DNA from 3 places in the Acidovorax sp. GW823-FHT02H02 genome. Region 2 is predicted to be linked to each of the others. Evidence: predicted binding sites of a transcription regulator. Region 2 holds the regulator's gene; each other region holds the start of a gene.
The links. Region 2 encodes LexA, which represses DNA repair genes until DNA is damaged. Its sites were predicted from a motif close to ACTGTATNNNNATACAGT; they were not measured.
Positions count from the first base shown of each region.

Region 1 (4,145 bases), on a different contig from region 2:
CGACGGTGCCCTTGGTGTTCTTTTCCACCGCTGCCTTGAAGGCGCGTGCGCCAATAGCGTAGGGGTCCTGCGCGCCATCGGAAGTGGTCCAACCGACCTTGATGATTGGCTTGTTTTGTGCATGCGCTGTGGGCGCGATGGCCAGCAGTGCCGCTGCGGACAGGCTGGCGATTAGTTTCAGAGGGGTGCGACGTTTCATGTTGTCTCCTTTTTGGTGGTGGGTTGATCAATGAGATAAATCACGACTGAACTTCTCAGTCGTTCCAGTAAAGCCGTGTAGGGTTATCGACCAGAATCTTTTGAATCTCCTGTGGCCCGCAAGCATCAAGCAGTGCATCGATCAGGTGCCCGTCGTCGGGCATAGGGGCCGCGATTGATGGGTGCGGCCAGTCGCTACCCCAGACGAGTCGGTCGGGGTTGGCTTTGAGCAATGCCTGCATCAGCGGTGCGACGTCTGTGAATTTGCTGCGTTGTGGAGAAATTCGGTAGCCTCCGGAAAGCTTCACCCAAGTGTTGCCCTCCTTGATCAGGGCTTGGAGGTTGTTGAAGCCCTTGCTGTTGATCGCTCGCTCGGCGGGAACATGACCGTAGTGGTCGACCACGAGTGGTACGCCGAACCTAGACATCTTGATGACCATTTCGGGGTCTTTATCGACATCAATGAGCACTTGTAGATGCCAGCCCAGGGGTTTGATACGTGCCACAATCTCCGGTAAGTCCTGCATGGCAGCACCCCCATCAAACAGTGCGTTGCAACGCGTTCCACGAGCGCCTAGCTGATGCCAATACTGGATTTGCCGATCGGATATATCGGTGTAGACCACCGCAACGCCTCGCAGCCAGCTGGTGTTCTCTGCCAGCGCATGCTCAAAACTTGAGTGGTCGCGTCCGTAGACGCTTGGATGCACAAGGACGGCACGCTCAATGCCCAGCGTACGCGTCATTGCCCTGTACGCTCCCATGGGCGCAGGCGTTGGCGTGTAGCTGCGAGCAGCGGCGAACGGATACTGGTTTGCGTCTTCAAAGACATGAAAGTGGCAGTCGCACGCGCCAGCTGGCAAGCGTTTGGACGGCACCGAAACTTCCGCCTTGTAGGGCAGATATGTGTGGGTGGCGCTCATTTGTTTTCCTGACGGTCTGAGGCGACCTTGCTCTGTACATCGGCTTGAGGATGCGGACCAACGCGCAAACCCAGTCGATTGGCCGCGCCATCGAGGTGAGCTTTGACAGCCAGTCTCGCGGCCAAAGGATCAGCTGCCTCAATGGCAGCGTAAATCGATTGATGTTCAAGCTGTGTTTTCTGGGGCTGTCCAGGCGTCTTTTCACTGTTAACACGGGCCAACTGAACGCTTTCTTCCAGGGAGCCATGCAGGAACCTGAGCAACTTCAGCATCGCCTCATTGTGTGTGGCCCGAGCTATCGCGAGATGAAACCGGACATCTGCTGGCGTGCCATTGGTGTGGTTTTTGACCGCCTCGGCCATCTCGTCCAAGGCCAAGCGCATCTCGATCAGGTTTTCATTTGTACGGCGCAAAGCTGCCAGCTCAGCGCACGATTGCTCGACATGAAGACGTACTTCATAGGTATCAGCAAGCAACGCTTGGTCAGCAGTCATGCCTGCGCCGAGCCGAAGGCTAGGTGTTGACTGCCGAGTACTGACAAATACCCCCGAGCCTTGACGCGCTTCAACATAGCCATCGTGCTTGAGCCGCGACAGTGCTTCACGCACCATGGGTGGGCTCACATTGAACGCCTGTGCAAATTCGCGCGTTGAAGGCAATTTGGAGCCAGGCGTGTACTCACCCGACTCAATCCTGCGTAGCAGCACAGTGGTGATTTCATCGGGAAAGCGCAATGGCTTCGGAAGAGCTGTCATAGTGTGTTCAAACATGGTTACCAGGTTATCTGATAAGTTGAGATGTCGTATTGGTGGAAACCCTTGGAAAATTAGTTAATTGATATCAAGTTGACCAATAAATCACTGCGGTCCGCAATGAACTGTGAACGACTGAATTCAGGAATGGCCCAAGATCTCTGCTTCTGGCCGAAAGCTGCCCGAGGTTCGCCATTAAGCGCTTGCGGCTGAGGACCTTAGTGTACTTGAAATGCTGTATGAAATAACAGTATATTCGGTGGCATGAAAGCCGCAGTACTTACCCACCCGCAACCCGTTCTCGTGACCGACAAGAAGGTCTGGCTGGAGGTGTGTGGCTGGAAGGTGCCTGCGGGATTTGCCTCCCCCGCAGGTGATCACACGCGCAAGCGTATCGACCTCAATGACCACCTGATCCGCAATGCGGACGCCACGTACGTTCACCGGGTCAAGGGTGACTCGATGATTGACATCGGCATCTATGAGGGCGACTCCTTGCTGATCGACCGCTCTATCGAGCCCAAGCATGGGGACATCGTGTTGGCGGTCCTGAGCAATGAGTTCACGCTCAAACGGCTGTACCGAAAAGGCGGCGTCATCAAGCTCGTCCCGGAAAACCAGCGCTACCCGACCATCGTGGTCAAGCCGGAGGAAGAGTTTTCCGTCTGGGGTGTGGTGACCTACAACTTGCACAAGCTGTACTGAGACCATGACGCAGCCTGACGCTTCACCGCTACCGCATCAGATTGACCCAGGCTCGCTGGCGGCTTTGCCACGCACCTCGGGTGTCTACATATTCAAGGGCGAGGGCACGCTGCCTCTCTACATCGGCAAGAGCGTGGATATTCGCAGCCGGGTGCTGTCACACCTGCGTGCCGAAGACGAGGCCGAGATGATTGCCCAGTCCCGGCGGGTGGAGTTCATCGAGACTGCAGGAGAGATCGGCGCACTGCTGCTGGAAGCGCGTCTGATCAAGCAGCAAAGCCCCTTGTTCAACATCCGACTGCGGCGCCTGCGCAACCTGTGCTCAATCCGCCTCGCGGAGCAAGACGGCGTTGTCAGCCCGGAAATCCTCTCCGGTAAGGCGGTGGCTGTTGGGCAGGCCGATGACCTGTACGGCTTGTTCAGCTCCGTGCATTCGGCCCAGAGCAAGTTGCGGGAGCTGGCCGACCAGCACCGGCTGTGTCTGGGCCTACTGGGGCTGGAGAAGATCAGCAAGCGGGGCTGCTTTGGCCTCCAAGTCAAAACTTGCCTGGGCGCCTGCGTGGGCAAGGAAGGCCGTCGGGAGCATGACCAGCGGCTGTTTTCAGCACTGGTGGACATGAAGGTGCAGGTGTGGCCGTTCCCTGGTGCCGTAGATCTGGTCGAGCAAAGTGGCGACTGGGTCCAGCGTCACCGCATCCAGGACTGGCGCTACATGGGCACCTGGTGCTCCAGAGCCAACGAACTCAGCACGCACGAGCAGCACGGGTTTGACCTGGACACGTACAAGATTCTGGTCAAGCCGATCATGATGGGGACCGCCACGGTCGAGGTGGTATGACCCAGCAGCTGGCCCTGGTTGATTGCAACAACTTCTACGTCTCCTGCGAGCGGGTCTTCCGTCCTGACCTGACGCGGGTGCCGATGGTGGTGCTCTCGAACAACGATGGCTGTGCGGTGTCCCGGTCCAACGAGGCCAAGGCCCTCGGTATCCGGATGGGCCAGCCCTGGTTCGAGTGCAAGCAGTTGGCCGAAGAGCATGGCATCCTGGCCTTCAGCAGTAACTACGCGTTGTATGCCGACATGTCGAATCGGGTGATGTCCATCCTGAGTCATTTCTCTCCTCGGCACGAGGTGTATTCCATCGATGAGTGCTTCGTGGACCTCACTGGCATCCGCAAGCTGCGGGACGTGAGCTACAGCATGCGCCAGCGGGTTGGGATGTGGACGGGCATCCCGGTGTGCGTCGGCATTGGCCCGACCAAGACCCTGGCCAAGCTGGCCAACCATGTGGCCAAGAAGCACCCTCGCTCCAAAGGCGTCTTCAACTACAACGAGCTGACCGATGAGCAGAAGACAAGGCTGCTCAAGCAAATTGCCGTTGAGGAGGTCTGGGGAGTAGGGCGCAAGCTGACCAAGAAACTGGCAGTCCACGGCGTGCAGACCGTGCATGACTTGCGCCACGCGCATGTGCCGACGCTACGTGCCGAGTTCGGCGTGGTCATGGAGAAGATCCAGCGCGAGTTGCAGGAAGTGCCCTGCATAGACTTGCAGGAAATCCAGCCAGACA
Region 1 is NZ_JBXAJH010000004.1:3,255-7,399, reverse strand. Features, by position in the region: gene AC1RDS_RS05335 (TRAP transporter substrate-binding protein) at 1-199, opposite strand, end outside; gene AC1RDS_RS05330 (amidohydrolase family protein) at 255-1,121, opposite strand; gene AC1RDS_RS05325 (FadR/GntR family transcriptional regulator) at 1,118-1,891, opposite strand; gene AC1RDS_RS05320 (LexA family protein) at 2,138-2,578, shown strand; gene AC1RDS_RS05315 (endonuclease) at 2,583-3,416, shown strand; gene AC1RDS_RS05310 (Y-family DNA polymerase) at 3,413-4,145, shown strand, end outside.
Region 1: a site for LexA is predicted at 2,108-2,125, ahead of AC1RDS_RS05320 (LexA family protein). Genes of this name have one in related genera too.

Region 2 (4,145 bases):
AAGATGACAAGGAAGAAACCGTCAAGAAACGCCTGCAGGTCTACAGCGACCAGACCCGCCCGCTGGTGGACTACTACAGCCACTGGGCCAAGGCCGAGCCCGATGCCGCCCCCAAATACCGCGCCATCAGCGGCACGGGCAGCGTCGAAGAAATCACGGCACGCGCAATGCAGGCCCTGGCGAGCTGAACCACCGCGCGATCCGCACCGGCTGGGCCTCCGGTGGGTGCGTTACTGCCGATAAGCGATCACGGCAGCAGATCCAGCATCAGCGAGATGCGTGCCTTCACAGGGGACAGGCCCCGGGAATCGGGTAACGCATCGCCGGGCCTGGGCAACACCTGGCCTTCCGGGCAGCGCGTGGAACGCATGACTTTCACACCAGCCGCCTGCGCGCGCAGCAGCGCTGATTCCAGCACATGATGAAGCGTGCCGTTGCCCGTGGCGGCCACCACAATGCCCTGCACGCCGTCGCGCACCAGCGCGTCCACCAGCGCACCCGTGGCGCCAGCGTAACTCATCACCACCTCGACACGCGGCCATTGCACGCAATTTGCTACCCTTCCAATAGCAAATTGCGCCTCTCCTGATTGTGCCAACGGCCAACCCTGCACCAAACGCACCACCCCCTCCTCCACCCAGCCCAGCGGGCCGGCATCCCCCGAGCTGAATGCATCCACCCGGTAGGGATGCACCTTCTGCACACACTGCGCGCCATGCACCACGCCAGCCGCCACCACCATCACACCCCTGGCCCCCGCAGTCGTCGCCACGGCGACGGCATCGAGCAGGTTCTGCGGGCCGTCAGGTGTCAAGGCCGTGGCGGGCCGCATCGCGCAGGTCAACACTACCGGCTTGCGGGCGTCCAGCACCGAGTGCAAGAACCAGGCGGTCTCTTCCAGCGTATCCGTGCCATGGGTGATGACCACGCCGCGCACCTCGGGATCGGCAAGCGCGCTGGTGCAGCGCTCTGCCAGCACCTGCCACACACTGAACTCCATGTCCTTGCTGTCCAGTTGTGCCAGCTGCTCGGCCTCCAGCCCCCCGCAGGCCACTGCCTGCAAGCCGGGCACCCCATGCAGCAACTGCTCAACCCCCACCTGCGCGGCGGTGTAACCAATGTTGTCACCCCGGGTAGCAGAAGTGCCAGCAATGGTTCCACCGGTTCCCAAGACCACAATTTTTTGACTGTTCACTTGCATCCTTTGAAAAACTGGTGAAAAATACAGTAACTGGATTAATACACAGTTATCTCCACCAACGTGGCACGCACTGGAAACACCATGCTCGACAACCCCAAGCTCACGGCCCGCCAGCAACAAATCCTGGACCTGATCCAGGTGGCTATCTCCCGCACCGGCGCTCCGCCCACCAGGGCAGAAATCGCCACCGAGCTGGGCTTCAAGTCGGCCAACGCCGCAGAAGAGCACCTGCAAGCCCTTGCCCGCAAGGGCGTCATCGAGCTGGTCAGCGGCACGTCCCGCGGCATCCGCTTGCGTGGCGACACAGTGCGCTCCATCAATGCAGCGCGCGGCACCCAGTTCAGCCTGCCCATCCCGGGATTGTCGCAGCTGGTCTTGCCCCTGATTGGCCGCGTGGCTGCGGGCTCGCCCATTCTCGCGCAGGAGCATGTGGACCAGACCTACAGTGTGGAAAACAGTCTCTTCCAGCACAAGCCCGACTACCTGCTCAAGGTACGCGGCATGTCCATGCGCGACGCCGGCATCATGGACGGCGACCTGCTAGCCGTGCAATCCACCCGGGAAGCCCGCAACGGCCAGATCGTGGTGGCCAGGCTCGGTGACGATGTCACCGTCAAACGCCTGCGTCGCACGGCCAGCACCATTGAGCTGCTGCCCGAAAACCCTGATTACCCCGTGATTGTGGTTCAGCCAGGCGAGGTTTTCGCGATTGAAGGCCTGGCCGTGGGCTTGATCCGCAACACCATGCTCATGTAATTCCCCATCCTCTGCTGCGCGCCTCAGGTGGCGGGCGTTTGGCAAGCCCCTGGCGGGTTTTCCAGCCCTGAGAGCGCGCACCCCCTGCAATCCTGCCTGTGCTCAACCCCTGATACATGGAGTTTTCACATGGGACTTGCCTTGTTCGCACTCTCTGCACTATCTCAACCGATTCACACCCTCGCGCAGTGGCTGCACCCCAGGCGCTGCACGCCTGCGCACAGCCCTGCGCACTCGGCTCGCACACCCTGCGTGCGCCACGAAGGTCTTTTGTCCTGCGCGGTGGCCAGCATCGTCCCAGAGGTGGCAGGTTCGGCGTCAGGCAGCGCAGGCTGTCAGCCCGCTGCTCGCATGCACAGTGCGTCTTGCACCACCACCGGGCCGGGCGCCGCAAGCCGTCGAGGCACCCGACGCCCTGTGCGCGTTCTGCATCCGGCATCCCGCTCAGAGGTCGGGCGCATGGTCATCTCGGGCCGCATGGCCGATGTCTGCGCCGAGCTGGAGCGCATGGCAGCTTGCGAAACATGCCACTGAGGTCCATATCCCCAGCTCTGGCGCAACGGGTGCCACAAAACGTTGCATTCTGTTCGAGAGCCTAGGGGCGGCAAGACTTCCGACCAGCCCCCGCCAAGGCACAATGGCGGGATGAATATTGTGATTCTGGATGACTATCAGGATGCGGTGCGCAAACTCCATTGCGCAAGCCGGCTCGATCCCTACTCAGCAAAGGTCTACACCAACACGGTGAAAGGCCAGGGGCAACTGGCCGTGCGCCTGAAAGATGCAGACATCATCGTGCTGGTGCGTGAACGCACCCAGATCACGCGCCAGCTGGTCGAAAAACTGCCACGACTGAAGCTGATTGCCCAAACCGGCAAGATCGGCAGCCATATCGATGTGACTGCGTGCACCGAGCGTGGCATCGCCGTGGCCGAGGGGGTAGGTTCACCTGTGGCGCCAGCTGAACTTACCTGGGCGCTGGTGATGGCAGCCATGCGGCGCTTGCCCCAGTACATTGCCAACCTCAAACATGGCGCCTGGCAACAGTCCGGTCTCAAGGCGGCCTCGATGCCCCCCAACTTCTGCATCGGCAGCGTACTGCGAGGAAAAACACTGGGCATCTGGGGCTATGGCCGTATTGGACAACTGGTGGCCGGCTACGGCCGGGCATTTGGCATGAACGTACGGGTGTGGGGTCGTGAGGCCTCCCGCGCCCAGGCCCTGTCCGACGGATACCAGGCGGCTACCAATAGGGAAGAGTTCTTCTCGCAGTGCGATGTGCTCTCTCTGCACCTGCGACTCAATGATGAAACCCGCGGCATCATTTCGCTGGAAGACCTGTCGTGCATGAAGCCCACCGCACTGCTGGTCAATACCTCGCGCGCTGAATTGATTGAACCCGACGCCCTGATTGCGGCGCTGAACCGAGGACGCCCAGGTTTGGCAGCCGTTGATGTGTTTGAGAGCGAACCCATCCTGCAAGGCCATGCCCTGCTGCGCCTGGAAAACTGTATCTGCACGCCCCACATTGGTTATGTCGAGCAGGACAGCTACGAGTTGTATTTCGGTGCTGCCTTCGACAACGTGGTGAACTACATCAAGGGTACGCCGACGAATATCGTGAACCCGGGCGCACTGCAAGTCCGGCGCTGAGTGCCGGCGCAACCTCCAGTTCCCGCCGTTGTGAATTGAGCAGGCATCCCATAAAAAATGGCTTCCCGAAGGAAGCCATTTTGGTAGGTGGGCAGCACCCAAAGATGCCGCCAAGTTGTCTCTGAATTCAGTTCAGAGGCGTCTTCTTGCCGTCCTTGTACACGTACAGGGTGATGGCGGGGTTCTTCATTTCACCGTTGGGCTCAAATGCGATCGTGGAGGTTACGCCCTTATATTGCGACTTGAGCAATTCAGGGGTATAGACCTTGGGGTCCACCGAGTTGGCACGCTTCATGGCGTCCACGATCAAGTGCGTGGCGTCATAGGTGTAGGGGCTATAGACCTGGAACTGGCCTGGATACTTGGCATCGTACTTGGCCTTCCATGCCTTGCCGCCGGGCATCTTGTCGAGTGACGCACCGCCTTCGGCACACACCACATTGGACAGCGTCTTGGCACCGGCAGCCAGCTTGGCGATTTCGGAGGTACAGATACCGTCACCACCGAAATATTTCACGTTGCCCATGCCCAATTG
Region 2 is NZ_JBXAJH010000026.1:12,782-16,926, forward strand. Features, by position in the region: gene adk (adenylate kinase) at 1-188, shown strand, start outside; gene AC1RDS_RS19935 (asparaginase) at 248-1,201, opposite strand; gene lexA (transcriptional repressor LexA) at 1,283-1,957, shown strand; gene AC1RDS_RS19945 (D-2-hydroxyacid dehydrogenase family protein) at 2,603-3,610, shown strand; gene AC1RDS_RS19950 (branched-chain amino acid ABC transporter substrate-binding protein) at 3,738-4,145, opposite strand, start outside.

Region 3 (4,145 bases), on a different contig from region 2:
TTTTGCCCTGGGGGTGTTTGCGGGCCTGGTCCGCTCCAACCTGGAGATGCCTGCGGCCATCTCGAAATTCTTGTCGATCTACCTGCTGATGGCGCTGGGCCTGAAGGGCGGCTTTGCGCTGGCGGCATCGGGCTTTACTCCCAGCGTTGCCAGCAGCCTGGGGCTGGCGGTGCTGCTGGCCGTGGTGGTGCCGCTGGCGGGCTATGTGGTGCTGCGGCGCGTGCTGTCGGGCTTCAACGCAGCGGCCGTGGCGGCCACCTATGGATCGGTGAGCGCGGTGACGTTTGTGACGGCCACGCAGTACCTGGAGTCGCAATCGGTGCCCTACGGCGGCTACATGGCGGCCGTCATGGCACTGATGGAGTCACCAGCCATCATCCTGGCAGTGATGCTGGCCAATGCACTGCGGCAGCGTCAGGCGGCGCCGGCAACTGCCGCAATTCCCATCACCCGCGTGCAGCCCGTGGTGGCGATGGCATCGGTGGGTGGGGCAACCCTGGGCGCGGGGGCCATGGGCAACGGTGGCACAGCAACGGCCCCACCGGGGCCGCGCCTGGCGATAGGCAAGATCCTGCACGAATCGTTTACCGATGGCACGCAATTGCTGCTGCTGGGTGCCATGGTGATTGGCCTGGTGACGGGCGATGCAGGCAAGGCAGCCATGCAGCCCTTCTCGGGCGACCTGTTCAAGGGCATGCTGTGCCTGTTCTTGCTGGACATGGGACTTTCTACCGCGCGCAACCTGCCCGCCGTGCGCCGGCAATCGCCCTGGCTGCTGGCCTATGCGGTGCTGGGGCCGTTGCTGCATGCCAGCCTGGCGGTTGCTCTGGCCTGGCTGCTGCAGGTGCCCGTGGGCGACGCCGTGCTGCTGGCGGTGTTGGCGGCCAGCGCGTCGTACATCGCCGTGCCCGCGGTGGTGCGCTTTGCCATCCCCGAGGCAGAACCCTCGCTGTATGTCAGCCTGTCGCTGGGGGTGACGTTTCCGCTCAATATCGTGCTGGGCATTCCGCTGTACACGCAGGTGGTGCAGCGGCTGTGGCAAGGATAGTTCGCACCAGCCTTCACCCTCTCGGCGCCACAGCCGCGCAGCCGGCTCAGAACAGGCTGCCCTGCCCCCGAGCCAGCCCCGGGCGAAACTGGTCCAGGTCCAGTTCCACGCGCTCGCGGTTCAGCCCCAGCCTGCGGCAGGCGCCGGTGAAGCGCTGGCGCAGCAGGTCGGCCCACAGGCCGCTGCCCTTCATGCGGGTCGTGTAGTCGCTGTCGTAGGTTTTGCCTGCGCCGCGCTGGGCGTTGTCGAGGTTGTGCAGATCTTGCACGCGGGCCATCACGCGGGCGGCGCGCTGGGGGTAATGCAGCGCCAGCCATTCGCGAAACAGCGCATCCAGCTCCCAGGGCAGGCGCAGCACGGTGTAGAAGGCGCTGCGCGCACCCGCATCGCGCGCGGCCTCCAGCACCTGCTCCATGTCTTCGGTGATGAAGGGAATCTGCGGCGCCACGCTCACCCCCACGGGCACGCCGGCCTCGGCCAGGGTTTGGATGGTGCGCAGGCGCCGGTGCGGCGCGGCCGCGCGCGGCTCCATGCGCCGGGCCAGCTGCGCATCCAGCGTGGTGATGGTCACATACACCGCCGCCAGGCGCTGCGCCGCCAGCGGCACCAGCAGGTCGAGGTCGCGCTCGACCCCACTGCTCTTGGTGAGGAGCGAAAATGGATGCCGCGCATCGCGCAGCACCTCGATCACGCCGCGCGTGAGCCGCAGCTCGCGCTCCACCGGCTGGTAGCAGTCGGTGGCCGAGCCGATATTCAGCAGGCGCGGCACATGGCCAGGGCGTGACAGCTCGGAGCGCAACACCGCGGCAATGTTGTGCTTGGCAATGATCTGCGTCTCGAAATCCAGCCCTGGCGACAGGTTCAGATAACTGTGCGTGGGCCGGGCATAGCAATAGACGCAGCCATGCTCACAACCCCGGTAGGGGTTGACCGAGTGGTCAAAAAAGATGTCGGGAGAGTCGTTGGCGCACAGCGCGCTGCGTGCGGTTTCCAGGTGCACGCGGGTGGGTGGCGGCACGGCCTGGCCCGCATCCTCCAGTGGGAAATCCCAGCCATCATCCACTGCCGTGCGGGTATCGTGCATGAACCGGTGGGGCATGAACGTGGCGGCACCCCGGCCGCGAATGGCGTGGATGGAAATGCGCGCTTCGGGCGGCAAGCCGCCGGGCAGATCATCGGGGTGGGCTTCACTTTGCATAACTGTACAAATATACAGTTTTTTAGCTTATCCATGCAAGAAACCGCACCCGCTTTGACCACGCTATGCAGTGCGAGATTCGCGATCCACTACAGTCCCGGCCTTTACAACTAGCTTTCGAGGTACTGCATGGCGCGCAAACCCCAGATCATCCTGTCATCCCTGGACCTGGACCGCATTGAGGCATTGCTGGCGGCGATTCCGACCAGCGTTTTCCCGGGCAAGGCCGACCTGCAGGCAGAGCTGGACCGCGCCGATGTGCTGGCGCCCGAGGAAATTCCGCCGAATGTGGTGACCATGAACTCCACGGTGCAGTTCACGATGCAGGAAACCGGCAAGGAGTTCTGCCTGACACTGGTGTACCCACGCGACATGGACGGCAGCGCCGACCGCATCTCGATCTTTGCCCCCGTGGGCAGTGCCTTGCTGGGCCTGTCGGTGGGCGATGAACTGGCCTGGCCCGGCCCTGGCGGCAAGGCCATGACCGTGCGGGTGAAAAGCATCGTCTACCAGCCCGAGAGTGCGGGCGAACTGCACCGCTGAACGGCAGGAGCAATCACGCCATCAGGCCCCAATGGCTGGTGGTCACCGCCACCAGCATGCCGGTGCCCACCAGCCCGGCCTGCCAGCGCAGCGCCGTGCTCCAGGACGGCACATGGCGCTCCACACGCTCATACAGCTGCCACCCCGCCATCAGCGACAAGGCGAAGGCCGCCAGCATGCCCAGCGCATTCCAGGCGGGCGATTCGGGCCACAGGTGGCCGACCACCGCATTGACCAGCAGGCACACCGGAAAGTGCACCAGAAACACCGAGTACGACCGCTGCCCGAGCCGCACCACCGGTGCGAGCCCCGGCCACTGCCGCCAGCGGGGTGACCGCAGCGCCCATGCCAGCGCGAGCGCCGTCACCAGCGCCACGGCAATACGCTCCCGGAAATCCAGCGCCAGGGCGGCGGCACCCAGCACGGCAATGGCCGCCATCCACCCGCCGGCGCGCGGTGCCTGCACTGCCCAATAGGCCATCATGCCCATACCATAGGCGCCCAGGAAATACAGGGCCCACATATCGATTTGCGGCTGGCGATTGAACGCCAGCAACGAGGCGGCCGTGCCGCCCACCACCAGCGCACGCCCCGCCCAGGCGGCGTGGTGCGTCCGCTCTCCGGTGCAAAACGCCCGCACCAGCGCGAACAGCAGCACGGAACACACGAAAAGCTGAAAGTCGATGGCGACGTACCATACGCCCGCCGACAGCGCCTCTTCGCCCACGATGTCCTGCAGCAGCAGCGCATTGGCCACCAGCTGGGCCAGATCGGGCGCACCGGGCACCGAGGGGTGATCCGTCCAGTTGCGCACCAGCGCCGCCACCACCACGGCCAGCAACAGCGCCACGGCATAGGGCACCACCAGCCGCACGAAACGCCGTGCGATCTGCTGGCTGGCGCTGTCAAACCGCGCCAGCCCCCGGGGCGCCAGGCTGCTGGCTGCAAGATAACCGCCCAGCACCAGAAACACCTGCACGGCCATGCGCCCGTACTCGTACAGCCAAGCCATCAAATCCGGTGCCAGCGGCTGCGCGATGTCCGACATGGGGCCATAAAAAGCAAGGTGATGCCACACGATGGCGGCGCAGGCAAGGCCCTTGGCCATGTCGATCAGCGGCGTGCGGGAGTGAGCAGAGGTCATGCAGAAAAGCAGAGCGGCGGCAGGGTGCCTGCCATGGCGCGGGGCGAAAAACCTTCTATTGTCCACTTTCTGGCAAACGCGTGCTGGAGCCCGTACCGGGACCCGCTCGGCAGGTACCCAGGTCATCGCTTTTTTCAACATCTCTTGAATTTATCGAATTTTCAGTAATTACTGAAAATTCGATAAATCACAGGCACAATGCGTGTCCATGA
Region 3 is NZ_JBXAJH010000001.1:178,466-182,610, forward strand. Features, by position in the region: gene AC1RDS_RS00875 (sodium-dependent bicarbonate transport family permease) at 1-1,048, shown strand, start outside; gene AC1RDS_RS00880 (PA0069 family radical SAM protein) at 1,095-2,246, opposite strand; gene rnk (nucleoside diphosphate kinase regulator) at 2,376-2,789, shown strand; gene AC1RDS_RS00890 (acyltransferase family protein) at 2,803-3,933, opposite strand; gene AC1RDS_RS00895 (GbsR/MarR family transcriptional regulator) at 4,142-4,145, shown strand, end outside.
Region 3: a site for LexA is predicted at 2,248-2,265, ahead of AC1RDS_RS00880 (PA0069 family radical SAM protein). Genes of this name have one in related genera too.